DNA from 2 places in the Mediterraneibacter sp. HA8405 genome. Region 1 is predicted to be linked to the other one. Evidence: a T-box and tRNA genes for the amino acid it is inferred to sense, from the RefSeq annotation. Region 1 holds a T-box; the other holds one or more tRNA genes.
What was found. The T-box of region 1 lies ahead of leuS (leucine--tRNA ligase). A T-box ahead of a tRNA ligase gene usually reads a tRNA of that ligase, here a tRNA-Leu.
Positions count from the first base shown of each region.

Region 1 (14,775 bases):
GTGTGACTATCATTGTTACCAATCTTCCGGCTGTTCCGGGCGCGCTGGTTTCCATTGTGAAATCTGCATTTACAGGAAGCGCTCTGGCAGGAGGTGTAATGGGATCTATGGTAGTGGCCATGCAGAAAGGTGTTGCCAGGGGAATCTTTTCCAATGAATCCGGACTGGGAAGCGCTCCCATCGCGGCAGCTGCGGCAATGACCAAAGAACCTGCCCGTCAGGGACTTGTATCTATGACAGGAACATTTATTGACACGATCGTAATCTGCACGATGACCGGGCTTTCCATTGTGATTGCAGGCACATGGCTGAATCCGGATCTGGAAGGCGTTGAGATTACTATGGCTGCATTCCAGCAGGCGCTGCCGTTCCCGGCATTTGTAGCTTCATTCTCGCTGATGCTCTGTCTGGTATTTTTCGCATTTACTACGATTCTGGGCTGGAACTACTATGGCGAGCGCTGTGTGGAATATCTGTTTAACCGGAAGAAGGCTGTTGTAAAGGGATACCGCTGGCTTTATATTCTGGCCGTATTTATCGGGCCTTACATGACAGTTGCGGTTGTGTGGAATATTGCAGATATTTTTAACGCGCTGATGGCGTTCCCGAACCTGATCGCTCTTCTGGCACTGAGCGGTGTAGTGGTACGGGAATCCAGAGATTACTTTACAAGGCTGAAGCAGTCGAAATAAATAGAATTAAGAACAATTGAATACAGAAAAAAATAAATGAACCGGAAGAAGGGGAAGTTTTGACTGAATTGCCTGAAAAATTTCTCCTTCTTTTTCTTTTGCGTAAAAACCGAAATGAAAAAGTATCTTTTCGTGATAATGTACGGAATAAAATATTCTCGTTCTGAAAATACATGATCATGTGTTTTGGGGATTGCAATATACTATATTTTGTATTAGAATAGATTCCAGACGGCTATGGCGAACAGCGGACAATATTTATGCCGCAGCAGATTATGGAGAAGGAGAAGAACGGAGAATGAAAATTATAAAGCGAAACGGCTCTGAAGAGATATTTGACATCAAAAAGATTGTGATTGCGATTACAAAAGCAGACACCTCTACAGAGAGCAGAAGCCTGACCGATTCTCAGATTGAGGACATTGCAGAATATGTAGAGTTTAAATGTAATAAACTGAACCGTGCTGTATCTGTGGAAGAGATACAGGATATGGTGGAAAATCAGATTATGGCGACGGGGGCTTTTGATCTTGCAAGAAGATATGTAAGATACCGTTATAAAAGATCCCTGGTGCGCCGGGCAAATACTACGGACAACAGAATCCTCTCTCTGATTGAGTGCAATAACGAGGACGTAAAGCAGGAAAATTCCAATAAAAACCCTGCGGTGAACAGTGTGCAGAGAGACTACATGGCAGGAGAGGTCAGCCGCGATCTGACACAGAGAATGCTGCTTCCGGAAGATATTGTAGAGGCGGATAAAGAGGGAATTATTCATTTCCATGATTCGGATTATTATGCCCAGCATATGCACAACTGTGATCTCGTAAATCTGGAAGATATGCTTCAGAACGGCACGGTAATCAGCGGAACCATGATTGAGAAGCCGCACAGTTTTTCAACAGCCTGCAATATTGCTACTCAGATTATTGCTCAGGTTGCCAGCAATCAGTACGGCGGACAGAGCATTTCCCTGACACATCTGGCTCCTTTTGTTCAGGTGTCAAGAGACAAGATCCGGGCTGAAGTTAAGGATGAGATGAAACTGGCAGGAATTGAATATCCGGAACATGTTCTTAACGAAATCGTAGAAAAAAGACTGAGAAAAGAGATTACAAAAGGCGTCCAGACAATCGAATACCAGGTTATTACCCTGATGACAACAAACGGACAGGCGCCTTTCCTTACCGTATTTATGTATCTCAACGAGGCAAAGAGCGAGGCGGAGAAGAAAGATCTTGCCATGATTATTGAGGAAACCCTCAAACAGCGCTATCAGGGCGTGAAAAATGAAGCGGGTGTGTGGGTAACCCCGGCTTTCCCAAAACTGATTTATGTGCTTGAGGAAGATAATATTGAAGAGGGAAGCCCCTACTATTATCTGACAGAGCTGGCGGCCAAATGTACGGCAAAACGTCTTGTGCCGGATTATATTTCCGAAAAGAAGATGAAGGAGCTTAAAGAAGGCAACTGCTTCCCGGTAATGGGCTGCAGAAGCGCGCTCAGCCCCTGGAAAAATGAGAAGGGCGAGTATCAGTTTTACGGGCGCTTCAACCAGGGCGTTGTTACCATCAATCTTGTGGACGTAGCGCTTTCTTCCGGCGGAGACGAGGAGAAGTTCTGGAAGATCTTTGACGAAAGGCTGAATCTGTGCTACCGTGCACTGATGTGCAGGCATGAGAGACTCAAGGGAACCCTTTCCGACGCGGCTCCGATTCTCTGGCAGTACGGCGCACTGGCACGGCTGAAAAAAGGAGAGACAATAGACAAACTTCTTTATGGAGGATATTCCACGATTTCTCTGGGGTATGCAGGACTGTATGAGTGCGTGAAATACATGACCGGAAAATCCCATACGGATCCGGAGGCAACACCATTTGCGCTGTCTGTAATGCAGCATATGAATGATGCCTGTGACCAGTGGAAGAAGGAGACAAACATTGGTTTCAGCATTTACGGCTCTCCGATTGAGAGCACAACTTACAAATTCGCGAAATGTCTGCAGAAACGCTTCGGCATTATACCGGGAATTACAGATAAAAGCTATATTACCAACAGCTATCATGTATTTGTAGGGGAAGAGATTGATGCCTTTTCCAAACTGAAATTCGAGTCGCAGTTCCAGGCGCTTTCCACAGGCGGAGCGATCAGTTATGTGGAAGTTCCGGACATGCAAGACAATATTCCGGCAGTTCTTCAGGTGATCCGCTTTATTTATGACAATATCATGTATGCGGAACTGAATACAAAGAGCGACTACTGCCAGAACTGCGGTTATGAAGGTGAGATTCAGATCGTAACTACCGAGGACGGCAAACTGGAATGGGAATGCCCCCACTGCGGCAACCGGGATCAGAATACGCTGAACGTAGCAAGACGTACCTGCGGTTATATCGGCACACAGTTCTGGAACCAGGGAAGAACCCAGGAGATTAAAGAAAGAGTGCTTCATTTATAAATCGGGCTGCATTTGTGAGAACGCTGTACGTCCGGTATAGCTGACAGCAGAATTACAGGAACAGCCGCTCCGGACCCTGACGGGCAGGGCGGCTGTTTTTCTGAATTTTTTCGGGCTGATGCAGAAAAACATATCAATGAAGTGCCAGGAGAATAAAAGTATGCATTATGGTGAAATAAAAAAATACGATATAGCCAACGGGGAAGGCGTCAGGGTTTCGCTTTTTGTTTCCGGCTGCACCCATCACTGCCCGGGATGTTTCAACCAGGATACCTGGGACTTCCGGTACGGCCAGGAGTATACGGAAAGGACGCAGCAGGAGATTTTAGATGCGCTTGCTCCCGGATATATTAACGGCCTGAGCCTTCTGGGCGGGGAGCCCTTTGAACCCGTGAATCAGAAAGTACTTGTGGGGCTGCTGCGGGAAGTGAAAGAGAGATATCCCGGGAAAGACATATGGTGTTACAGCGGGTACCTGTTTGATAAAGAACTGCGGGCGGATAGCCGCGCAAGATGCGAATATACCGATGAAATGCTGTCTATGATCGATGTGCTGGTAGACGGCCGGTTTGTAGCGGCTCTGAAAGATATCCGGCTTGCCTTCCGGGGCTCTTCCAATCAGAGAGTGATTGATGTAAAGAAAAGCCTGAAGAGCGGAGGGATTATTCCGTGGGAGCCGAAAGTGAAGCGCGGAATGTAAATTATCCGCAAATCCCGGGATTCCGAATCAGAAACCTCTTGACTTATTTTAATGTTCTTTTTATAATGATTGAGTATATTTTAAAGACAAAGAAGAGAAGTAGTAGGAGCGTATCGTTTCCAGAGAGCTGTCGGGAGGTGCGAGGCAGCAGCGTAAACTCTGAACTGGTCTTGGAGTTCTTCTGCTGAATGAAGAGTAGGCGGAAGCGGGAATTCCCGTTACAGAATCAATGAGTGCATCTGACTTCAGTCAGATGAATGAGAGTGGTACCACGGAAAATAAGCCTTTTCGTCTCTTGAGTGATCAGAGTGAAAAGGCTTTCTTTATGCGTCAGAATGAGAAAGAGAGGAATAATCAGATGGGTACAAAAATTGTGTACAATCACAGAGCCATTGAAAAGAAGTGGCGTGAGAGATGGGAAGAGAATCCGGTTAATCCGAAAGTGGATGAAACCGGAAAAGAGAAGGAGAAATACTACTGTCTCGATATGTTCCCGTATCCGTCAGGAAACGGACTTCATGTCGGACACTGGAGAGGCTATGTGATCTCCGATGTGTGGAGCCGTTATAAACTTCAGCAGGGTTACTATATCATCCATCCGATGGGATGGGATGCTTTCGGACTTCCGGCTGAGAACTATGCCATCAAGATGGGCGTTCATCCGGCAAAATCCACAGCTGAGAACGTGGCAAACATCAAGAAACAGATCAATGATATCGCAGCGCTTTACGACTGGGATATGGAAGTTAATACAACAGATCCGAATTTCTACAAATGGACACAGTGGATCTTCGTAAAAATGTTCAAGGCAGGCCTTGCATATGAGAAGGAGTTCCCGATCAACTGGTGTCCGTCCTGTAAGACAGGTCTTGCAAATGAGGAAGTTGTAAACGGTAAATGTGAGCGCTGCGGCGCGGAAGTGACGAAGAAGAATCTCCGTCAGTGGATGCTCCGCATCACAAAGTACGCAGACCGTCTGTTAAATGACCTGGATAAGCTGGACTGGCCGGAGAAAGTTAAGAAGATGCAGACAGACTGGATCGGAAAATCCTACGGCGCTGAGGTTGATTTCCCGGTTGAGGGAAGAGATGAGAAGATCACGGTATATACGACAAGACCGGATACGCTTTACGGCGCAACATTTATGGTACTTGCACCGGAGCACGAGCTTGCGAAATCTCTCGCTACACCGGAGACAAAAGACGCGGTAGAGAAATACATCTACGAAGCGTCCATGAAATCAAACGTAGACCGTATGCAGGACAAAGAGAAGACAGGTGTATTTACGGGAAGCTATGCGATCAACCCGTTAAACGGTGCGAAGACGCCGATCTGGCTGTCCGATTATGTGCTTGCCGATTACGGTACAGGAGCTATCATGTGCGTGCCGGCTCATGACGACCGTGACTTTGAATTCGCAAAGAAATTTGACATTCCGATCGTTCAGGTCATCGCGAAAGACGGCAAAGAGATCGAGAATATGACAGAGGCATATACAGAGGCCGCCGGAACAATGATCAACTCCGGCGAGTGGAACGGCATGGAGTCAGCCGTGCTGAAAAAAGAAGCTCCGCACATCATCGAGGAGAGAGGACTGGGACGTGCGACAGTGAATTATAAGCTCCGCGACTGGGTATTCTCCCGTCAGCGTTACTGGGGCGAGCCAATCCCGATCATTCACTGTCCGGACTGCGGATGTGTGCCGGTGCCGGAGGAAGAGCTGCCGCTTACACTTCCGGAGGTAGAATCTTACGAGCCCACAGGAACCGGCGAGTCACCGCTTGCGGCGATTGACGAATGGGTAAACTGTACATGCCCGGTATGTGGAAAACCGGCCAGGAGAGAGACGAATACAATGCCTCAGTGGGCAGGATCTTCATGGTATTTCCTGCGCTATGTGGACAATCACAATGATAAAGAACTGGTCTCCAGAGAAAAGGCGGACAAATACCTGCCGGTAGATATGTATATCGGCGGCGTGGAGCACGCGGTACTGCATCTTCTGTACTCCAGATTCTATACAAAGTTCCTGTATGACATCGGTGTGATCGACTTTGACGAGCCGTTCCACAAGCTGTTCAACCAGGGAATGATCACAGGAAAGAATGGGATCAAGATGAGTAAGTCCAAGGGAAATGTGGTTTCGCCGGACGACCTTGTACGCGATTACGGCTGCGACTCCCTGAGAATGTATGAACTTTTCGTAGGACCGCCGGAGCTGGATGCCGAGTGGGATGACCGTGGAATCGATGGCGTCAACCGTTTCCTGAAACGTCTCTGGAATCTGCTCCAGGACAGCAAAGACAAAGATATCAAGGCGACTAAGGAGATGCTTAAACTTCGTCACAGAATGGTTTATGATATCACAAGCCGTCTGGAGAGCTTCAGCCTGAATACCGTTATTTCCGGCTTCATGGAGTACAACAACAAGTTCATCGAGGTTGCCAAGAAAGAGGGCGGCATCGATAAAGAGACGCTGGAGACCATCGCAGTGCTCATCTCTCCGTTTGCGCCGCATTTCGCAGAAGAGATGTGGGAGCAGCTGGGCCACAGTGAGACTGTCTTCAAGGCAGGCTGGCCGACCTATGATGAGAACGAGATGAAGGATGACGAGATCGAAATTCCGGTACAGATTAACGGCAAGACAAAAGCTGTCATCAGCATTTCTGCCGAGGCTTCAAAAGATGAGGCGATTGCTGCCGGAAAAGAAGCGATTGCTGACAAGCTGACAGGAAACGTGATCAAAGAGATCTATGTTCCGAAGAAGATTATCAATATCGTAATGAAATAAATCGGGATGAAATTTCACAATGGAACAGGTGTAGATACTGGGAATCATTATCTATGCCTGTTTTTCTGTTCCCGATTGGATTTTTTTAGCAGTAAGAGTATAATAAGCCATGTAAAAGTCTAGTGAACAGCAGGGAGGAAACATATTGTGGACCGGCAGGCCAGGGGACTGAAAGGCTGAGCCGGACAGAAAATGTCTGTTGACAGGAGAAGCGTTTTGGCATATTATAATCTTACAAATGTAAGACAAGAGGCAGGTGACAGCAATTTGAAAAGTGGAGTGGGAAAACCGATTCTTATTGGGGCAGCAATTTTTCTCGCCGCTCTTTTTCTCGGAGCCGGATTCCGGGAGTTTGTATGGTCTCTTTTCTCTCCGGCGTCAATTGTAGGAGATACGGTAGACTGCATGTCAGATGATCTGGAGACGATCAGCAGAAAATGGTTCGGAGAATATTTTTCTGATCTGGAGGGCTGGACTGTACCCTATAATTACCGGATTGAGAAAGCGGAAATTACTTCGGCGGAAATCCTTACAGACCTGGAGGAACCCTATATTCAGCTGGACTATCAGGTTTATGCTGCCAGCGCGAATAACGGGGTTATGTACAACCTGGAACTGATGCAGACAAATGAACGGAGAGTATATACCGGACAGATGGTGCTCCGCTGGGAGCAGACGGACTGGAACACATGGCAGATTGCCGAGAAACTCCGGCCTGTTCAGTATCAGATTATGACTCCGGAGTATCAGGAGGAGGCGAATATGCCGCAGACCCAGCATTATAAATTCCAGTCGGATAAAGAGATGACATATTATATACAGGATGAGACGCTGTATGTCACATATGACGGGGGTGAAACCTTTCAGGAAGTTCCGGACGGATATGAGAAGGTATGTAAAGAAACCAATGACACTTACGATGAGCTGCTGGATGATAACAGCTATATTGTAACAGAAGAATTTACCGGTTTTATCGGTTATACAGATCAGGGAACAGAGCTTATATATTCTGAAGATAAGGGAGGGACATGGCAGGAGAGCCTGATTACGGAGAACGGATATAAGGCCGCTTCTTTTCTTTCCAGACAGAATGGGGTATGCTATGTGACGTTTGCGACAGACCGCGCTCTTGGAAGCGATTATTATGGTTCCTGGTGGTCGGAAGATCTGAATACATGGACGTATATAACGACCGGGGATATGCCCCTTTCCAACCTGACCTGTGTGTACTGGGCTTCTGACGGAACCGGATATTACGCAAGAGGAGAACTGCTTTACCGGATGGCAGGCAGAGAAGGAGGCCTTGAGGAGCTTACCTGGCCGGAAGCCGTGGAGGTAACAGAAAGCCTTGGCTTCAATCCTTTTGATTCCATCGACAGGTTTTATGAGGAAGACGGAGTGCTTTATATGGTTGTGGGACAGGGAAGCGACGGGGATTATGTGAAAGACGGGAAACTGTCCGAGGCACTGTATCAGTCAGCGGATGGTGTCACTTTTACATTTGTAAAAGAAATTGCAGATGATACGCCGGAAGAGGCAGGATAGGAGGTCGCGGAATATGAAAAAAGGCTGGATGATTCTCAGTGTTATTTCAGCACTGATTTCAGGAATGCTTATCTATGAAGGCGCCGTGCTGTTTCTGCGATATATGGACCGGAGGATGGGACTTCTGGTTGCTGTTTCGGGAGCGGCTGTCGCCGTACTGTTTGTTTTCTGTATATTTGAAAGCTTCTGTAAAAGTATCTGGAATAAAAGTACTGCAGATGAGGACGGTATGTGGAGTCCGGATAAAGACGGAGAAAGCATCACAAAAGAAATCCGGATGGAATTCCTTCTCACCTGTATTTCCTTCGGCTGCGCGGGGATTGGAATACTGCTCTATCGGCTGCGGTTTCATTCTATTTTTCAGATATACCTGTATACACTTCTGTTCGTCGGGGTTGTTCTGATTATAGCGGCGGGAGGTATGTTCTGGATCACTTCAGGCAGAGCGCGGGAGAGAGAATTCCGGGACAGGATTCTTTCAGGAAAAGACAAATGGAAAGAAAAGGGCTATGTGTCCCGGGACAAAACCGCCGGGGAGCTGTTCAGAGTAACGGCAGATGGAAAACTAGCAAATCTCCAGGCGTGGGGAGCAGGGGCAATCCTTCTTGTGGGGCTTTATCTTCTGGACATTATCCGGAACGCAAACCTGGGTCTTCTGGCGGCAGGAATGGTGATGTATATTATACTGAATCTGGCAGTGCAGTGTATTTCTCTTTTTCGGGCGCTGAAGGGTACTGTGGACGTACTTGGCCGGGGTGATACAAAAACAGTTCTGGGATTCTTTACAGTATATTATGAGCGGACGGAGGGAAGGCTTTTCAGCCTGCCGCCTCAGATGCAGGTATATGCAGTAGCCGCGCTGTGCGATCAGGAGGCATACGGTGATGCGCTGGAACTTCTGAACACTATCCGGAGAAAACCGAAGTTGGAAGCTTATTTTCAGCAGTATGCGTGGGTATGCGCTCAGGGACTGGGAGACAGGCAGGGATGCAGCAGGGCTCTGGAACTTCTGAAAGAATCTATGAAGTATCTGAAAGGGAAAAATCTGGAAGCAATGCAGCAGCAGGTTCTTTTGTTTCAGAACTATATGGAAGGAAACTGCAGCGAACTGATCCGGGCGGCTCAGGATGAGAGTAAAAATGTTATTCAGAAAAGGACAAGACAGAGGCTGGCGGAAGCGGCCATGAAGCAAAAGAAGGAAGAACAGAAAATTCCGGAAGAAGGAGAAGTATGCGATGACAGAAAATCAGGAGAAGAGGCTGGAGCAGTTTGAAAAAATGCTTCAGTCTGTACAGACAGAATATAAAAGTATCGTACGGCAGATGGAGGAACTGAAGAAAAAAGGAAAGATCAGATCTGTTACGTATCAGCAGCTGATGACAAGGAAACTGACTTATCAGAATATGATTTCTATGTATGAATTGTATGATCTGGCAGAAAAGGATGACAGAGAAAGGGAAAATCGATGATAAAACTGCTTGCTGTTGACATGGACGGTACCTGTCTTAACGGAAAGAGCCGTATTACTGCCAGTACAATTCAGGCGTTAAGAGAAGCAGCACGGGCAGGAATAACAGTAGTTCCGACTACCGGCCGCAATCTGTTTTGTCTGCCCCATCGGCTTGCGGAAGGCACTCTTTACAGTGCGCGATCAGAGGAAGGGCGGAAAAACGCGGGATTGTTCCGTTATGTGATTTCTTCCAATGGAGCCAGAGTTACAGACATTCGGGAGAGGACAACTCTTTTCCGTGAAATGATTCCAAAAGATACCGCAGTATCTCTTCTGGAAAGATGTAAAGGGCAGCGGCTTATTACAGCTTCTCATATTAATAACAGATATCTGCTGCAGGGACGTGCGGCTGCAGCTGCCGGACGTATTATATACGGCAAGGACGCGAAAGGGATATACTGTGTCAGAGATATGGCGCAGATGGTGAAAAAGAGCGCTTTTCAGACGGAAGAACTCCAGTTTTATTTTTTTACAAAGCGGGACCGGCAGAGGCTGGAAGCTTTACTTTCGCTTTATCCGGATCTGACCGCGGCCTATACGTCTGTATATGCGGAAGTGTTTTCAAAAAATGCCGCAAAGGGAAGAGCTCTGGAAGTCCTGGCCCGGCAGCTGGGAATTGCGAGGGAGGAGACGGCATGTATCGGAGACGGGGAGAATGATTTGTCCATGTTTGAGGCGTCCGGATTGAGTATTGCCATGGGAAATGCCTTTGAGGGCCTGAAAGAAAAGTCAGATTATGTGACTTCTTCAAATAACCGGGACGGAGTCGCGAAGGCGGTGAAAAAGATTCTGGACGCAGAACGGTTCGTTCGCCGTTTCAGATGTGCAGAGGATTAGGGAGATTGCGAACAGAGGCTTTGAAGCTTTTTTCAGTCTGCTTTTTCACAAAATAAACTGCCGGCTTCGGGAAGGCTGTGTTGTACAGCGGTGTTCCGGGGCCGGCAGTTCTGATTATCCGTTTGACGGAAAAGATACTGAAAAAGGATTATTTTCCGGGCTGCAGAATTGATTTTACATGACTGATTTCGTCCTGTGTAGCTTTTGCGGCCGGGATATAATAGCTTCGTTCTCTGGCGGCATCATACATCTTTTCCTGAGACATTTCACACTGGTTACGCATCTGTTTTAAGCACTGCTTCAGTTCTTTGTTTTCTGTCTGGGGAATCATATCTCCGAACATTTTAAGCTCTCCGTTAATTCCGACAAGCGCGTCGGATACCATTGTTTTTTCGTCCATTTTTCCACCTCATTATAAATTTTTTTATCTGGGAAATAAATCTGCAGAGCAGTGTTCTGTTCTACAGAAATTTCATCAGTTCCTGTTTGTTTTTCATGGCAGAGTCTGCGGCATCCTGAAACAGCTTTTTAAGCTCAGGATCCTGAGTCTGTGAAGCATAATCTGTCATCTTGCAGTGGGTTGTAGAATAGCCGCCGATCAGGTGGCGCAGGTTCTGCAAATCAAGAATTGAAATTTCTGACATGGTAAAAACCTCCTTGTATATAAATTGTATTTCAGAGGCTATTATGTCCCGGAGAAAATGGATTTATGCATCTCATTTACGGATCAGACAAGCCGGGATCTGGAAATAAATTCCTGAAAGAGCACGCGCATTTCCCGGCTGGTGCGGTACATACATTCCGGATGCCACTGAACACCTGCTGCAAAGGGGTGATCCGCTATTTCGACCGCCTCAATGGTTCCGTCTGAAGCCCGGGCGGTTACAGATACTCCCTTTCCGGGATTGTTGACTGCCTGGTGGTGATAGCTGTTGACCAGAAGAACGGGTCCTGCACAATGCCGGATCAGGCTGCCCCGTTCTGTGCGGATCCTGTGGCTGACATCACTGCGGGAAGGGGACTGCTGCATGTGATTGATAGTATTTCCGGGGATCAGAGACAGATCCTGCCAGATTGTCCCGCCGCATGCCACGCTGAGAACCTGCATGCCGCGGCAGATTGCCAGTACCGGTTTTCGGGAGGCCAGCACCTTTTTCATCAGACGGATCTGGAACAGATCTACAGTGATACTTGTCTGTCCATTTCCTTTTTGCGGTTCCTGTCCGAAGAGGAGAGGAGTGATATCTTCACCTCCGCAGAAAAGAAAACCGGAGCACAGTCCGATATACTGGTCGAGAACAGCATCGCTCCGGACCAGGGGAAGAATCAGGGGAAGACCGCCGGAATACCGGACAGACTGAATATAAGGATTGGTGACAAACTGACGGTTTCCCATAAAACCGCATGTAACAATTCCGATAGATGGCTTCATATTATCCTCCTTTTACCGGGTATATTTCAGTATACTAGAATATGTAAAAAGGAACCGGTTTATTCATATCCTGCCCGGCGGGATGTATATGATATAGCTGAGGAAAAGTTATTTTGCATGCAGTCACAGGAGAAGGACCATCTGAAAGAGGGATTATAAATGAAATGGATTGATATGCACTGCGATACATTAAGTGAAATAATCAGACAGAGAAAGGAACTGAAGAGAAATGATCTGTGCGCAGACCTGGAACGGCTTCTGCGGGGAGGGGCGGGCGCGCAGTTTTTTGCCTGTTTTGTCAATGCTGCCAGGTACGGACTGAACACAAAGGACGCAGATGAAAAAATGATCTGGGATCAGGCGTACCGGAATGTACTTTCCATGATCGGACGGGCAAAGAGGGAACAGAATGAAAGGTTTGAAATAGCCGTTGAACCGGAAATGATTCAGAGACAGCTGTGGGAGGAAACGGATGAGTCCGAAATCCTTTACGGTATACTTACAGTGGAAGAAGGCGGTGTGCTCAATGGCAGAATGGAACGGCTTGGAGAGCTGTATGACAGAGGAGTCCGGCTGATGACTCTGACTTGGAACTATACAAACTGCATTGGCAGTCCGAACAGCAGAAATCCTGCTGTTATGGAAAAGGGGCTGACTGAGTTCGGGATAAATGTGATCGAACAGATGAATGATAAGGGGATGATTATAGATGTATCTCATCTGTCGGACGGGGGATTCTGGGACTGTATCCGTTACAGCAGAGCACCGATTGCCGCATCCCATTCCAATGCCAGAATGCTCTGCCGCCATCCGAGAAACCTCACTGACGAGATGCTTCACGCTCTGGGTGAGAAAGGCGGCGTTGCAGGGGTGAACTTTTACTCACCTTTCCTCAGAGAGAAAGGCAGAGCGCAGCTTTCGGATCTGGTACTTCATATCCGGCATATGGTGAACTGCGCCGGTGAAGATGCGGTAGCTCTTGGAAGTGATTTTGACGGTTTTGACCCGGCGGACTGTCCTGAGGGCGCCGGCAGCGTGCTGGATGTCGGAAAGGTACTTTCTTCACTGGAAAAAAACGGTTTTACCCAGAGGCAGATTGAGAAAATCGCCCGGGATAATGTGCGAAGGTTAATAGAAGATACATGGTGAAGGGAAATGCCCGGATAACCTGTAACCTGATGTGACAGAATTTCGTAAATCTTAAGATTATTTTTCAAAAAATCGCTGATATGGAAAGGTATAATATCTCTTTGAAAAGGAGGAATTATACCATGACAGAAGATCAGCGGCGACGGAACGGAAAACAGCTGTACAGAAGGAAGCGCAGGCGGCGCCGGATCAAACTGTTGCTCTGTTTTCTTGTACTGGCAATTCCGACAGTTACGGTGGGAATTCTGATAAAAAATCAGTTTGGTGATCAGATCAGGCTTGTTGGGATGGGGATGACGAATGAAAAGGTCCGGCAGGTTATGAGCCGGTCGGAGCAGTATCCTGATGAGCTTCTGGAATTGCTTGCCGATAATGAGGAAACAGTGGATTTTGTCCTTGATTATCCGGAAAAGAAAGATGCGGCTCCGGCAGAAACAGTTGGAGATGTTGTGAAAGGACAGATCCCGCTTCTGCTTCAGTGGGATGAGCGGTGGGGGTACGCCATTTACGGGGACGACATGATTGCCGTCAACGGGTGTGGTCCTACGACGATCTCGATGGTGGCGGCCGGGCTGACAGGGGATAATACAATTACCCCTTACAAAGTTGCGCAGTTTTCGGCAGAAAACGGATATTATGCGGGGGATTCCGGCACAAGCTGGGCGTTGATGACAGAAGGAGCGCAGCAGTTTGGAATATACGGAGAAGAACTGGGGCTAAGCGAAGGGGAGATATATTCCGCGCTGGAAAGCGGGCATCCGATTATCTGCAGTATGAAACCCGGTGATTTTACAACTACAGGACACTTTATCGTACTTACGGGAACAGAAGCCGGAAAGATACGGGTAAATGACCCGAACAGCAGGATAAGAAGTGAAAAACTATGGGATTACAGCACGCTGGAGTATCAGATTAATAATCTGTGGGCGTATTCTCTTATATAGACAAAAAAGACGGAACTCAGTCAGGTGCTGTAATGACTGAGTTCCGTTTTTCAGTTGATTTCAATGCTTTGCAGAGATATTTTATTTCTGATTTTCTTTTGCCAGCTCCTGCATCTTCATGGCACGAACCTTAAGCGGCAGGCCGAAGAGGGTGATGAAACCATCCGCGTCGTGGTGATCGTACATATCGCCGGTAGTGAAGCTTGCAAGTGATTCACTGTACAGAGAGTAGGGAGAAGTCTCGCCGGCTTTGATAATGTTGCCTTTGTACAGTTTGAATTTCACTTCTCCTGTTACATACTGCTGTGTTACATCTACAAATGCGCGGATTGCCTCGCACAGCGGTGTGAACCATTTTCCCTCATATACAACCTGGGCAAGTTTATTGCCCATTTCTTTTTTCACTTCATATGTAGCGCGGTCAAGGATCAGCTCTTCGAGCTGCTGATGCGCTGCCATCAGGATCGTTCCGCCGGGGGTTTCGTATACACCGCGGGATTTCATTCCTACTACGCGGTTTTCTACAATATCAATGATGCCGATTCCGTGTTTCCCGCCCAGCTTGTTCAGTTCCATGATGATCTCAGAAACTTTCATAGACTTTCCGTTAAGCGTTTTCGGAATGCCGGCTTCAAATGTCATAGTTACATATTCGGGTTCATCCGGCGCTTTCTCCGGGGATACGCTTAAGACAAGAAGATCGTCATAATTTGGTTC
Region 1 is NZ_CM148758.1:1,632,551-1,647,325, forward strand. It holds gene AC0QUU_RS07605 (alanine/glycine:cation symporter family protein) at 1-692, shown strand, start outside; gene nrdD (anaerobic ribonucleoside-triphosphate reductase) at 991-3,150, shown strand; gene nrdG (anaerobic ribonucleoside-triphosphate reductase activating protein) at 3,311-3,850, shown strand; T-box leader at 3,931-4,149, shown strand; gene leuS (leucine--tRNA ligase) at 4,209-6,641, shown strand; gene AC0QUU_RS07625 (WD40/YVTN/BNR-like repeat-containing protein) at 6,858-8,186, shown strand; gene AC0QUU_RS07630 (hypothetical protein) at 8,200-9,459, shown strand; gene AC0QUU_RS07635 (hypothetical protein) at 9,422-9,655, shown strand; gene AC0QUU_RS07640 (Cof-type HAD-IIB family hydrolase) at 9,652-10,533, shown strand; gene AC0QUU_RS07645 (spore coat protein) at 10,682-10,933, opposite strand; gene AC0QUU_RS07650 (hypothetical protein) at 10,995-11,177, opposite strand; gene AC0QUU_RS07655 (gamma-glutamyl-gamma-aminobutyrate hydrolase family protein) at 11,261-11,965, opposite strand; gene AC0QUU_RS07660 (dipeptidase) at 12,125-13,114, shown strand; gene AC0QUU_RS07665 (C39 family peptidase) at 13,237-14,058, shown strand; gene AC0QUU_RS07670 (argininosuccinate synthase) at 14,140-14,775, opposite strand, start outside.

Region 2 (14,775 bases), 1.3 Mb from region 1:
TTACACCGGGTCTCCGCAGCCGCAATAGACGCAGCCGCAGACTCCTCTTCCCTCCGTATCCTGCGGGATCCCACAAGAGGCGGCATTGCAACCACACTGAATGAATTCACAGAAAACATGCCCTTTTCTATAGAACTGGACGAAACGGCCATCCCAGTAGATCCGGCAGTGGAAGCTGCCTGCGATATGCTGGGACTGGATCCCCTTTACTGCGCCTGCGAAGGAAGAATGCTGGTTGTCTGTGCCCCCGACAGCGCAGACGCCATCCTGGAAGCCATACGCCAGATTCCCGGCGGAGAAGACGCCGCCCGCATCGGCACCGTCACAGAAGAACTTCCCGGAAAAGTCCTCCTGAAAACATCCATCGGCGGCCGCCGCATCCTCCCCAAACTAACCGGCCTCCAACTGCCGAGGATATGCTAACCAGTCTGCAGTGCAGTAAAAAACACAGCAAGAAGACATATAAGCCAACTTATAAATGGCTTCTTGCTGTGTTTTTTAATATATGGCGGACGCCATACAGCGGGAAGAAGCCACAGGCGGATTCCCGCTGCTGCACTGCAGACGGACGACTTCCAATACTATTTCCAGTCTGCAGTGCAGCAAAGCCACATAAGTTTTCAGCATCAAAATCTTGAATCCCTGCAGGCGATATGCTATATTGTGAATAGAAAAGGAACAACCGCCCACAAGGGGTTGACCTCATAACAAGGAATAAAATAGAATTACCACCTCATCACTCAGCCAAAGTTTCGGGGTGGTTTTTCTATGCTTAAAACATTACTTCAAATTCGAGAATACGAATGTCAGCAATGCCAGAATGAACATTCCAAAAGCCATCAGGTCTTTAAAGTCAAATGGTTTTCTGTCCATCAGCACCACCCCCATTCTATGTAAGAATCGAGGCCAGACCACCCTGCAACACGGTTATCCCTGTCCATATACTATCACATATACCGAATGCGTACAATATTGTTTTTCAGTAATGCCGGAGATATAATGGAATGCCCGGATCTGGCGCAGCAATGTGCGGAACAAATAGAAAAAGAGCTGGACGATCATACGGTGGGATGCACTGTGACATATGACGGAGCAGATTACCAGAGGCTGGTTGATCGTGGGGTGGAAGAGATCGAAGGATATAATTATACGGAAGACCTATAAAGCCGGGGCATCCGCTATAATGTCCCCGGCTCTTCGTTTCTGTGAAAATGTAATTTTACTTTTTGTATTTGCTGATAAAGATTTCAATTCTTGAATAAAACCGCCTTAATGACAGGTAGGTATCAGACAGGAAAGCCCTGTCTAACACATAGGCTTACCCTAAATAAAACAATGCTTTCTCATAATCCTGCACGTAGTATCTAATATTCTTGCGCCCTTTTTGAATAATTGTGTGTCCTTCTGCTTCCAATTTCTCTTTTTGAGCCTCTATGCCACCGGGGTACTTGGCGTTCAGCTCGCCATTTGCTTTTAAAGTTCGCCAGTATGGAGTTTCATCTTCAGAACGCTGGAAACTTGCCCATGCCGCGATAGATACAAATATTCCGGCTGTAATAGGCTCTGTAAAATCAGCCCCCTTCTGTATAGCAAAATACTCACGGATTTTCCCGACAGTAATAACCTTCCCATAGGGAATTTGTTTCATTACTTTGTCATAGTCGATTGGCGGAGCAAAATACATTCTGCTTCCCCCATATTTCTTAATGCTTTTCTGGTCAGTAATAATCTGAAATTTTGGCATGTCTTTACTATCATGCAGCATAGCATTAAAATCTTTTTTATCTTCGTTCGCCATGTTTTAACACCTCCTGCCGCAATTATAAAGAAGTCAAACATTTCATGCAATGAGACGGTTTTAAAAATCTTTCAAGCAGACAGTCTACGCTTCTGAGAGTATGGCTTTTCGTACATCCATTTTCTGCATCTCCGTAATTCAGAATTGTCTCTTGTATTTCATAGGTGTATATCTCATACCATCAGATAGCTGCTCGGCATCCGTATCTACAAAGCCCAGCTTGCGGTAAACTGGAACAGCATATGGAGAAGAATTAACAGTAATAACTTCACTACTGCTATTTGCCAGAAGATACTCCCATAATTTTCTGCCGATACCTTGCCGATGATATTGGGCTTTAACAAAAAAGCAGCAAATATGCCTGCGGTTCTTGTTTGTGGCAATAACACCTTTTAACTCCCGATTGTCATACGCTCCCCAAAACTCCAATGTGCTGATTATCTCTTTATCTTCAATAAAATCCTTAAACGATTGCACACCTTTCTCAGAATAATCAGGTGCTTCAAATTGCAAAAATGTTGTCCAAATAAGATCAATAGCTTCGTGGGTTTGAGCTCTCTCAATTTTTGTAATTTCCATACCAAGTGCCTCCTGAGAAAAATATCACTATTTCCGGTTGGGCTTTCTTTTAATAGCCAATAGCTTTATATAATCTTCAAATTCAGAAGTGTCGGTCGGCTCAAACATTACCCATTTTCCGTCACGATAGGTTTTTGCTTGGTCATATTGGCTACAAACAGAATCGGAAAGCGTATCCCGTATCTCTTCAAACTTTGCCCTTTCGTCCTTCCCAAAAATAATCATAAAACCAACGCAGGTCTTTTTCGCGTATAGACTGCAAAGCGTTTTACCCCCTCTGCGGTATTTATACTCATACGTCCAATTCTTGCCGCCGGTATTCCACAACCTTTCCATGTCGTATTTTGCATCAGTTACTATATGTATTCTATCCCTTCAAATTCTCTAAGGCAGACGGATTATTTTCTAAGATTGCCCCAACAGTGGGGCAGGTTTCTATTTCAGAACAGTCACCGCAGGTGGATACGCCTTTTTTCAAAGCACATTTCCGGGTTTCGCACATATGCTCACAAAATACCGTTTTTGCTCCGTCCGCGCGACAGCCCTCGCAGTTAATATGTTCCGGCAGAATCGGAGCATTATTTAACTCTGCCCACATTTTCGCTGTTTTCTCACGCAATGCCTGATCGTCATTGACGGTCGCAAGGTATGCATCGCACTTTTCGCAATCCAGTCCGCAGTATCCAATCATTTCTTTCATTAGTTATATCCCTCCCAGGGTTTTTCTCATGTCCGCAACAAACTGTGCCTGCTGCTTTTTCAGATATGACTTCACAAAGGGCTTCATCAACAATTTCTTGGCTTCTACGCACTCTGTAAAATCTATCTCGGTTTCGTTGCCTTTATCAGTAAAAACACCGATCCAATGTCCTTTCATATTGCTGTTTTCCATATTGAATTCCCAGCGTCTGTATGGTTCAACAAGTGTTACGGTAAAGGTTGTAGGATAGCCATCATTGGTGTATTCGATAAATTGCTTTTCATTTATGGTCTCCGTTTTACTCAGGTCGCTTCTCCAGGTGCCATAATTCTCGATATCCAAAACAAAATCCCACACTTTGCGAAGGTCACTTGGAATCAGCGCTTTTATATTTGAGGTCGCCATCTGCACACTCCCTTTTCCAAAATCAATCGTATTTCTCAATATGTACCGTTGCAATTGCAGACTGGTTCGGTTCCCCAGTAACAAGGTCTTGTGGCGCAGGAATCAACATCATAAAGCCATCTTTACCATATCGCTGATTATATCCTTGTGCATAGGATTCTTCCACGGAAATATGCTGCACCTGCCCGATCACCATAGCTGTTATTCCCGCACCACTCAAGTCCTGCATGTCTTTCAATGTGCATTCCATGCTAAGAAACGCCTCATTGATCACGGGTGCGTGGATAGTTTTTGCCTTAGAGATTGTAAAGCCTCCGGCCACAAACTCATCATCGTCAATTTCGTTGTGGTGAATTGTGTTTACCAAATTGTCATAATAGCTGATCGGAAGAAAATTAATACAAAAACACTTGTCTCTTTTAATATTGGTGTAGGTATGGGTGTGCTGATATAGATTTCCCATCACAGCAAAGAAAGCAGTTTTGTCCCCATGAAAGCAGCTCCAAGAATGAAAGCACACATTCGGTTTGCCGTTTTCTTTCCAAGTGGTAATTGCAAACAGAACGGTCGGTATTCCTGATGTTACTTCAAAATGAGAAAACAACTCGAATTCTTCTGGATATGAAGGTTTGAAATATTGCGGAAAATCTTTTCCAATTTCTATTTTCACTATGGCACCTCCTACGAAAATCCAATCTGTTCCCACCATTATACCTTTTCTGCTTACCGTTGAGAAGATGTTTTCGTTCCTTCTGCCAAAATATTTGTAGCCCTCAACAAGAACGCGAAGTGGAAATTGTCAAGCAAAATGAGCAGCACGATGATGCTGCTCATTTTGGTATAGCTTCACAAAACAATAATTTTTTTGACGAGGGTTTAAGTATGGACAATTTATTGCAATCGGACAAAAAAGAAGTGAGCAGTCCGACCCGCAAAATCGAACTGCTCACCCTATAAAAACTACTCAAACCACTAATTTTTTTAGTGCAGGTTTAAGTATGGACATTCTGGTGCGGATAACAGGACTTGAACCTGCACGTCGTAGACACCAGATCCTAAGTCTGGCGCGTCTGCCAATTCCGCCATATCCGCTCACGCTGCCCGAAGGCTTTTTATTTTCCGGAACAATCCGGAAAATCTTTCTTCAGAATAAAAAATAACCGGAGATTATATTCTCCGGTTATCTTAAATCCAGTGAGCGTGCGGGGATTCGAACCCCGGACAACTTGATTAAAAGTCAAGTGCTCTACCACCTGAGCTACACGCCCATATTTTTTTTACCGGCTTTCCCATGTAAATAAAACTGGGCTAGCTGGATTCGAACCAGCGAATGCAGGAGTCAAAGTCCTGTGCCTTACCGCTTGGCGATAGCCCATTAAAGACTTAACCTGACACTGCCTGCCAGTGCGAATATAAAAGAAAAGGGTGGGTAGTGGGACTCGAACCCACGATATCCAGAACCACAATCTGGCGCGCTAACCAACTGCACCATACCCACCATAACGAGCCTGGGGGGATTCGAACCCTCGACCTACGGCTTAGAAGGCCGTTGCTCTATCCAGCTGAGCTACAGACTCATATCAATATCCCCTTTTTCAAAGGCCCCTCATACCAGCAAAAGCTTTCCTTTCGTTCTGATATGAGAAAGCGGGTGATGGGAATCGAACCCACGTATCCAGCTTGGAAGGCTGGTGTTCTACCATTGAACTACACCCGCACAGATCGGGGTGACAGGATTCGAACCTGCGACCTCCTGGTCCCAAACCAGGCGCTCTAGCCAAGCTGAGCCACACCCCGGTATTCCTTCTACGTTTTCCTGTCTAACCCGTAGCGCATTGATTATTATATTATAGCGTCCTTATCTTGTCAACATTTTTTTTAATTTTTTTTAACCTTTTTTTCAGTTCATTTAAAAACTATATTTTCACCATTCCCGCCTGTCACTCCAGGTAACACTGCTTAAAATAAGGACGACCCTCTCCATCTGTTTCCATAATCATATAACTGCCCTTTCTGCCCTCCTGCCTCGGGAAAGAAAGACTTCCTGGATTCAGTACAATAATCTCGTCCATCTCTTCGAAAAAAGGTCTGTGCGTATGACCGAACATTACGATATCGGCCTTCCGCGCCTTTCCTTCTTCCCGGATATATTCAGGATCCAGAGATACATAATAGGAGTGTCCATGTGTAATAAAAATCTTATACTTTCCGATGTAAAACTCCTCTTCTCTGGGCAGATCTGAAAAAAAGTCATTATTTCCCCTGACTATATGCTTCTCACAGTCCACAACTGTGTCAATATACTCTTCTCCGCCCTCGACATCCCCCAGGTGAATCAGCATATCGATATCTCCGGCCTCCTGCAGTGCACGGTCCAGGCCATTATGTCTGCCGTGTGTATCACTGACAATCAACACTCTCATAACGCTTCCTCTCTCAGTTTTTCCTCCAGAATTCTTTTCATTGCCCGAAGTGCTTTTCCCCGATGGCTGAGCAGATTTTTCTGCTCCGGATCCATCTGCGCTGTTGTGCTCCCGTATTCAGGGACATAGAAAATCGGATCATAGCCGAATCCATTATCCCCGGCAATTTCATGGGCAATCTGACCTTCAATCGTTTCCCGGACCGTACACGATGTCCCGTCCGGGAAAACTGCTGCCACAGCACACACAAACCGGGCAGTTCTCTCATCGTCAGGCACCCCCTCCAGCCGGTCAAGTAAAATCCGGTTCTTTATATCGTAAGAAGTGTCCTCTCCTGCAAATCTTGCAGAATAAATACCCGGCGCTTTATCCAGGTAATCAATTTCCAGTCCGGAATCGTCCGCGAGAACAATATCGTTTGTCAGCACTCTCGATACGGTTCTTGCCTTAATCTCCGCATTTTCCTCAAAAGTCATGCCGTCTTCTATAATTTCTTCATCAACGCCGGCTTCCTTCATGGATACGATTTCCATTCCGAGATCGGCCAGAATCATACGGATTTCTTTCATTTTATTTTCATTACCAGTGGCAAATACTATTCTTCTTTTCATTTTATGTACCTTCTATCTTTTCTGTTTCGGCGGCCTGGGGCCGGTAAACTGGTAAAAATACGTTCTCAGCATTCCATTATATAGCTTTCTGTTTTTGTCTGCTTTTCTTCCGAAATATCGTTCTGCATCTTCATAACTGGTAATCATATAGGCAGACCACGTATCCAGCTTTCGGAAACTCTCTCCGAATTCTCTGTACAGTTTCGGAAGCGCTGCCTTTTCTTCCAGCCTTTCGCCATAAGGAGGATTCGTAATGATAAATCCATATTTCCCCGGATGGCTCAGCTGACTGACTTCCCGGCGCTGAAAATGAATGAGATGGTCAACTCCCGCATCTGCCGCATTTCTCCTTGCGGTTTTCAGGACATCGCTGTCTATGTCATACCCCTGGATGTCTGTTTCAATATTTGTATCCATCTGGTCATGCGCCTCATCTATGGCCTCATACCAGTATTTTCTGTCAATCAGGTTGGTCCACTGTTCTGCCGTAAACTCCCGGTTCATGCCGGGAGCTATATTCGCCGCCATCATAGCCGCTTCGATGGGAATGGTTCCGCTGCCGCAGAAAGGATCCACAAGGATCCGTTCCTTCTTCCATGGGGTAAGCATAATCAGTGCCGCGGCAAGATTTTCTGCAATAGGAGCCTTTCCGGCAGCAGGACGGTATCCTCTTTTATGAAGAGATACTCCGGTGGTATCAATCCCTACCGTGACCACATCCTTCATCAGAAATACACGGACAGGATAGGAAGCCCCGTCTTCTGTAAACCACTGTGTATAATAACGGAATTTCATCCTCTCTACCATAGCTTTTTTCATTATAGACTGAATATCCGAGGGACTGAACAGCCTGCTTTTGACAGACGCGGCTTTCGTAACCCAGAACTTTCCGTTTTCAGGAATATATCTCTCCCACGGAATTTCTTTCGTCTTCTGAAAGAGTTCTTCAAAAGTAACCGCGGTAAAGCAGCCCGCTTTTAAAAGAATCCGTTCCGCAGTGCGCAGAAATATATTGGCCCTGCAGGCGGCATCCATTCCGCCCCGGAATGTAACCCTTCCGTCTTCTACCTGAGTAATCTCATATCCCAGATTCTGAATTTCTCTTTTCAGAACAGATTCCAGTCCGAAATGACAGGGAGCAATCCACTCCATTTTCTCCATAAAACTTTTCCATCCTCACAATTCGTCTTCTTTCATATTACTATAAATCAGGGGCAGAGTAAAGTTTAACTTTACTCTGCCCCTGCATGTTCCGTCCTGATTTTCAGCAGATAAAATATCCCGGAAAACTAGTAACGGTCGCTTTCGTCATAGGCATCTCTGGTTTTCCCACAATTCTTATTGCCCTGAACAGTATTTTTGTTTGTATTCTTATTCTTGCTCTGCCCGTCAGCATAGGATGAATAGGAATTACTGTTTGTAGTTGTGTTTTTGTTCATGTTTTTGTTTGAATTGTTTGTATTTGTGTAGTTCTTTGCCATGAGTATTCCCTCCTGTTTATTTGGTACATTGTTATTGTCTCTTACTCAGGCATTTTTTATTCACTTTTTTACATGTTTTTATTTTTTCTGTTTTTTTATTTTTTTCTTGCTTTTTCCAATTTGATATATTATACTATGTTTTGTAGAAAGGTTACTTTCTACAACCCCTTATTAATTATTTATACTCCCCTCAAAAGACCGATGGCTCCCCCATCGGTCTTTTACCATTTCTCATTAAAAATAACGGTGGTTCTCCACAACCGTTTCTTCTGCCATGGAGAACCACTTCTTTTTCACATTATACTCTGTTATTTATCTCTTGACTTCCACTTTCTGTAAATAGCCTCCAGAGCATCCACCGTTCCGTCTATTCCCAGCAGACTGACATTGAACATCATAGCGTTTGCCTCAATACTGCCCCACTCTCTGCCGGTCCTCGTCTCATAATAAACCCGTCTTTCCCGGTCTGTTTTTTTGATCTTGTCCCGGGCCTGTCTTTCATCCAGATCATACAGTTTCATGATTCTTCTGATACGGTCTTCTTTATACGCGTAAATAAATGTATTAATGCAGTTGGAGTAATCACCCAGCACATAGTCTGCGCAGCGTCCGACAAAAATGCCCGGTCCCTGCTCCGCAAGTTTGCGGATAATCGCGGACTGTTTTTCAAAAACTTTGTCGCTTAAAGGTTTTCCGGACTCATCACTGGTCACAAACGCCCGGTATTCTATACTGCTGGCCGCATACGCGGACAGAAATCTCCCCAGTACCGTCTCGTCTACCTTTGTAGCGTCTTCATTGCTGATGCGCAGCTCCTGTGCCGCCATGTGAAGCAGATTATGATCATAGAGGGGAATATCCAGCCTTTCTGCCAGGCGGTTTCCCACCTCATGGCCTCCGCTTCCGAATTGTCTGCCTATCGTAATAATTGTGTGCTCCATCATATCTGTCACTCCTCTCTGCAAACATGCGTCTTATCTTCCGCGCTGTCTGAAAAGTACAGCGCGGACTGCTGTTTTGCCTCTAGGAACAGTATACCATCAAAGGCCGGATTCGGACAGACAATTCTTTCACTTTTCTGTATATTGTTTCTTTTCTTTGTATTGCAGATGTATTGTCATCTCACTTCTCCTCTTCCGCCAATAATCGTCAGATAACTTTTCGATGTAAGCAGATAAATAATAATATAGAAAAGCGCAAATACAATATAGCACACCGCAGTTACTTCAATAAGCAGGGTTGTATTGGAAAAACCCAGAAGGTTGAGGATTCTCCGTATAATCGGAAAGGCAAATCCCGTGTGCAGCCCTGCCGCTATAAGGGGCAGGAAGAAAACAGTCAGCACCTGCGAATTCACGCTTCTGCGCACTTCCTTTCCGGTCATACCTATCTTCATCAGTATATCAAACCGGTCCTGATCTTCATATCCTTCCGATATCTGCTTATAGTAGATAATAATTACCATGCCGGCGATAAATACAATTCCAAGAACAATTCCCAGGAAGAAAAGGCCTCCGTACATGCCCAGAAACCAGGACCGCTCCAGCTCCCGTCCTTCCAGACTGATTCTCTGGGAAAAATCCGCATTATCATTCTGAGTCTGGGAAAAACGGTCAAATATTTCATTTGTAATCTCAACCTGTTCTTCACTGGAGCAGTCCAGATCAAATCCGTAATACTGAAAAATCTCAGAGGAAGCATCCTGATAATATTTCGCCTGGGCCTCATATATTTCCTTCAGTGTATCATTGTCCGGCACAAATATATACATGGACGGAACCAGTGAAGCCGCATCTGTTCCGTAGAGATTAAACTCACCGATGACACGCTTAACCTTCCATGTAGATCCGCCTTCTACCGTAATCGTATCGAAACTGTACGTTTTTTCATTTTTTGGCATACAGATCATCACTTCATCTTCTGCCAGCGTCTCATTCGTCCCCTTCAGTCTGTTATAGTCATCAATCGTAATCACATATATCTCACGAAGACTGCTTGTATCTTCTATCGAGAAGTCACTCATAGACGATGTGTCAAATAAAATTCTGTCTTCCCGCTGAAAGCCCGAAGTGTCAAGCATCGTATATTCGATCACATTCTCCTGTCTGGCTCCATGCTCTTCCACTACCTGATCCATAATAGTCTTTGCCTGCGCCGCTTCTTCATCATCCTCTGTGTAAATATCCGCTGTAATCTCCCGCGGGTAGCGGGCATGCAGCATATCTTCCATGCCAAGCCACAGGCACATTACACCCGACACCATAACAAGCACCATAGTCGAAAGGATACAGATCGAGGCAAGTCCGGCTCCGTTCCGCTTCATACGGTAGATCATGGAAGACAGAGACACGAAATGATTCGTCCGGTAATAGTACCTCTTATTTTTCTGCAGCATTCTTCCGAAGGTAACAGATCCTGCAATAAATAGAAGGTAAGTCGCTGCAATTACCATGATCACCGCAACAAAAAACCACACCAGAGCGGTAATCGGATCTTCAATGGTTACCGCCAGATAATATGCGCCTCCCAGAAGGATAATTCCGGCAAGTGCGAAGAACCAGTTTCCTTTCGGCGGTTTCTCTCCCACCTTATCGCTTCTGAGCATCTCCACCGGCCGGGAGCGCCACAGAAATACAAGCATACGCAGCATAATCAGAGCAAAGATAACGACAAAAAGTACAATTGTCGACATAATTGCCTGAGGATCAATCTGCATGTCAAAACTGATATTTTCTCCCAGAAGTTTTGTAATCACAAGCTCTCCCAGTTTTGAAAAAAGCACCCCCAGCACAAGCCCGCCTGCAATTGAGATAACTGCGGTCAGCAGCGTTTCGCAGATCATAATCTTTGCAAGATTCCGTTTGCCCATTCCCAGAATATGATACAGGCCGAATTCTTTCTGCCGTCTGCGGATCAGGAAAGAATTTGTATAATATAAAAAGATTACTGAAAATACTCCAATCACTCCGACTCCCAGATTAAGCATCTGCTGCACGGCGTCCCCGCCGTGCATACTCTGAAGCGTGCTGCTTCTGCACAGAAACGCGACAATATAGTACATCATGACCATGCAGATACAGGTCAGCAGGTATGGGAAATACATTTTCCGGTTCTTTGATATGCCTGTGGCAGCCAGTCTGAAATAAAATGTTCCTCTCATCTTCTCTCACCGCCTGTCGCCAATATGGTAAGTGTGTCGGAAATTTTCTGATAGAACTGTTCGTCCGTCATCTCCCCTCTGTAGAGCTGGTGATATACCTCACCGTCCCGGATAAACAGTACCCTTCCGGCGCGGCTGGCAGCCTTAACCGAATGAGTTACCATCAGTATGGTCTGTCCCCTGCGGTTGATTCTGGCAAAAAGAGACAGCAGCTCATCTGTGGAGCGGGAATCCAGTGCTCCGGTCGGCTCATCCGCAAAGATCAGCCGGGGATCCGTTATAATGGCGCGGGCCACAGCCGCCCTCTGCTTCTGTCCGCCTGATACTTCGTAAGGATATTTTTCCAGAAGATCCCGGATGCCCAGCTCTTCTGCCGTGGAATAAAGCTTCTTTTCCATCTTTCTGTAAGGTACGCCTTTCAGAACGAGGGGCAGCAGAATATTATCCTTCAGGTTAAATGTATCCAGCAGATTAAAGTCCTGAAATACGAATCCCAGATTATCTCTCCGGAATTCAGAAATATTTTTGTCCTTTATGGCAGACAGAGGCTTCCCGTCCATATAGACGTCCCCTTCTGTGGGGCGATCCAAAGCCGCCATAATATTAATCAGTGTTGTCTTTCCGGAGCCGCTCTCTCCCATAATCGCTACATACTCCCCTTCTTCCACAGAGAAATTCACGCAGGACAATGCCTGCACCTGATTTCCTCCGAAACGGGTTCTGTATATTTTCTTCAGATTTCTCACTTCCAAAACAGCCATGTGCAATGACCTCCTCTTTATTATTCCGAATACATCCGGCAGATTTTCCGCCTGACAGACACTCCTGTCATATGTTTCGATAAAAGTATAACAGGGTGCCCGGAATGCCGACATCTGTTTTTGTGACATTCCGGGCGCCCTGTGTGACATTTTCGTAAGTCAGTCATTCTGCCTGAAAGGGATAGGAGGCCAGATCTATGGTAAACCTGCTGCCCTTCCCCGGCTCGGACTGTGCCGTTATGGCATGTCCTAATTTATCCGCGGCAGATCTGCACAGGTACAGACCGATTCCCGTGGACTTTTTATCCTGCCTTCCATTGTATCCTGTATATCCTTTTTCAAAGATACGGGGCAGATCTTCCGGCGCAATGCCGATTCCCGTATCGGACACAGTAAGCCGTTTCTTTTTGTCCACCTCTATGGTCACCGTTCCCTGAGCCGTATATTTCACCGCATTCGAGAGAAGCTGTTCAATGATAAAAGAAAGCCACTTTTCATCCGTAACCACCTTTTCTTCTGTCCCTTTATAAACCAGCCGGATCTTTTTTCGTACAAACTGGCCCGCATATTTCCGGATTGCCTTTCTGACAATCTCATCCAGATTGTATTCCTGAAAAAGGAGATCAGAACCGCCTTCCCCCAGACGGGTATAGCAGAGCGCCATATCCACATACTGCTCTACCCGGAACAATTCGGAGCGCAGCTCCTGATTTTCCTGAGTATCTTCCTGCTGAAGAAGCACCTGCATCACTGCAATAGGCGCCTTGATCTGATGAACCCACCGGGCATAATAATCCTGCATGTCCTTTTTTGCCAGTTCCTGTTTTTCCTTTTCTTTTCTGCCCTTTTCTTCCTGCCGGATAATAATTGCCTGATAGTCTTTCTCAATAAGACTGGAAGCAGGCGGCAGGCATTCCTCGGCCGCGCCGTCATACCTGGAAATCTGCTGCAGTTCCAGATGCCGCTTTTTCATGCGGAAATATCCGGCCATCATAAAAACCGCCGCAAAAAACAGACAGATCAGAAGCGGATACCAGACCGCCTGCATGTCGATGCCATACAGAAAAAAGATAACCCCATAGGCAGCCGCGCAGAGAAGAGCGCAGAAAAACACATGTCTTCTGCTGTACAGATACTGAGCAAACAGTTTCATTTCTCTCCTCCTTTTCCCCGGGCGGAAGATTCTGTCCCTCCTGCCGCGGTAACATTTTCCAGCAGATATCCTTCGCCCACCTTGGTCGTTATAAAATCCTTCAGCCCGGCATGTTCCAGCTTGCGCCGAAGCCTGGCAATATTGACAGTCAGTGTATTTTCTTCAATATAGTTGTCCGTCTCCCACAGTTTTGTTATCAGCGTATCCCTGCTCACAAGCCGCCCTTTATTTTCCATCAGAGTCTGCAGAATCCGGAACTCATTTTTTGTCAGACTTATCTTCTGTCCGTCATAGGTCAGAGATGTGTCATACAGATTCAGAATCGCGCCCCTGTGCTCCAGCACCGGAACTTTTCCCGCCAGATCATATGTGCGTCTCAGCACAGCCTGCACTTTGGCCGTCAGCACGCTTAAGTCAAAGGGTTTCGCCACAAAGTCGTCTCCGCCCATATTTACTGCCATAATAATATTCATATTATCGGCGGCGGAAGAGATAAATATAATCGGCACATCCGAGATCTTCCGGATCTCGCTGCACCAGTGGTATCCGTTGAAAAACGGAAGCGTAATATCCATAAGCACCAGATGGGGATCATACCCGGCAAATTCCTGCAGTACATTGCGGAAGTCTTTTACATACTCCGCTTCATGCCCCCACATTGTCATCTCCTGCTGTATGGCCTGAGCCATAAGCAGATCGTCCTCAACAATCAGTATTTTGTACATGCCATCCTCCTTTATCAGTCATTCATTTTCAGATATCAGCGGCATTATTATGTCCATACTGTAAATCATAGCAACTTCATCCGGATATATCAATCGGCAAACGGATTTTTGCCGTCAGATGCCTCTCTTCTGAAGCGGATATTTCTCTGAAAAAGGCGGGTGGCCGGGTACATTTTCCCGGCTGCCCGCCTTTTCTTATGTCCTGTATTATTTTCGGTTTTACAGGTATTTTCTCATTGATATCTGTATCTTTTTCCTTTATACAGTCTCCGGTGATATCACCCGCTGGATATGAATGGCCAGGAATCCGATTTCCTCCTTCGCCACCGGCTTCTTCAGTTCCCTGCCCATATAACCGCACACTTCCTGCGCCACCTGGCCTGTTCTGGGATAATTGCTGAATATAAAATCGTTAAAATCCGCATTGGTGGACTCTTCGTTTCTGGTCCTTGCCACCATATAATACAGGTGGCTCATAAGACGGGTATATGCAAGGGAATCCGTATCAAAGTGCTGACCGAAGGCCTTCTCGATCATGGAGATACCTTCATTAATAATCCGTGTCGTATTGAGAGTCACCGACACCTGTTCATCCGAAAGGCCGGCGTGAATATGAAGGGTAATAAATCCCACCTCGTCATCTGTAATCTCATTGCCTGTCATCTCCCGGATAATTTCCCGGCCTTTCTGCGCCACGGAAAATTCTTTTGCAAACAGGACACGGATATCCGGCGTAAAAGGGTTTGGCATCTGCCGGTTTTCCTTCGCCCTCTTTGCAGCCAGGGCAATGTGATCTGCCATGGGAAGCAGAATGTCCCGGTTCATCTTGGGAAATACTTTTTCCGCTTCATCGATAATCCGGCCTGCAGCCTCTATAAATTCCGGACGGATACCGTTAACAACCTTAAGCACAGACTGCTGCTTCTGTCTGGTAACAAGGGAGTATACCCTGGCGCCCTGTATCTGCTCTATCTGCTGT
Region 2 is NZ_CM148758.1:2,925,226-2,940,000, forward strand. It holds gene hypE (hydrogenase expression/formation protein HypE) at 1-423, shown strand, start outside; gene AC0QUU_RS13670 (hypothetical protein) at 1,000-1,164, shown strand; gene AC0QUU_RS13675 (MGMT family protein) at 1,319-1,798, opposite strand; gene AC0QUU_RS13680 (GNAT family N-acetyltransferase) at 1,937-2,377, opposite strand; gene AC0QUU_RS13685 (DUF3788 domain-containing protein) at 2,405-2,743, opposite strand; gene AC0QUU_RS13690 (DUF3795 domain-containing protein) at 2,745-3,077, opposite strand; gene AC0QUU_RS13695 (SRPBCC family protein) at 3,081-3,482, opposite strand; gene AC0QUU_RS13700 (flavin reductase family protein) at 3,505-4,152, opposite strand; gene AC0QUU_RS13705 (hypothetical protein) at 4,272-4,439, shown strand; tRNA gene AC0QUU_RS13710 (tRNA-Leu) at 4,491-4,574, opposite strand; tRNA gene AC0QUU_RS13715 (tRNA-Lys) at 4,678-4,750, opposite strand; tRNA gene AC0QUU_RS13720 (tRNA-Gln) at 4,786-4,857, opposite strand; tRNA gene AC0QUU_RS13725 (tRNA-His) at 4,907-4,980, opposite strand; tRNA gene AC0QUU_RS13730 (tRNA-Arg) at 4,986-5,059, opposite strand; tRNA gene AC0QUU_RS13735 (tRNA-Gly) at 5,129-5,199, opposite strand; tRNA gene AC0QUU_RS13740 (tRNA-Pro) at 5,205-5,279, opposite strand; gene AC0QUU_RS13745 (metallophosphoesterase family protein) at 5,423-5,905, opposite strand; gene AC0QUU_RS13750 (XTP/dITP diphosphatase) at 5,902-6,516, opposite strand; gene AC0QUU_RS13755 (THUMP domain-containing class I SAM-dependent RNA methyltransferase) at 6,529-7,677, opposite strand; gene AC0QUU_RS13760 (hypothetical protein) at 7,806-7,997, opposite strand; gene AC0QUU_RS13765 (cytidylate kinase-like family protein) at 8,306-8,941, opposite strand; gene AC0QUU_RS13770 (ABC transporter permease) at 9,115-11,157, opposite strand; gene AC0QUU_RS13775 (ABC transporter ATP-binding protein) at 11,154-11,918, opposite strand; gene AC0QUU_RS13780 (sensor histidine kinase) at 12,082-13,071, opposite strand; gene AC0QUU_RS13785 (response regulator transcription factor) at 13,068-13,796, opposite strand; gene AC0QUU_RS13790 (PRD domain-containing protein) at 14,055-14,775, opposite strand, start outside.
Region 2: it encodes a tRNA-Leu, which carries the amino acid that the T-box ahead of leuS (leucine--tRNA ligase) is inferred to sense. The anticodon was not compared.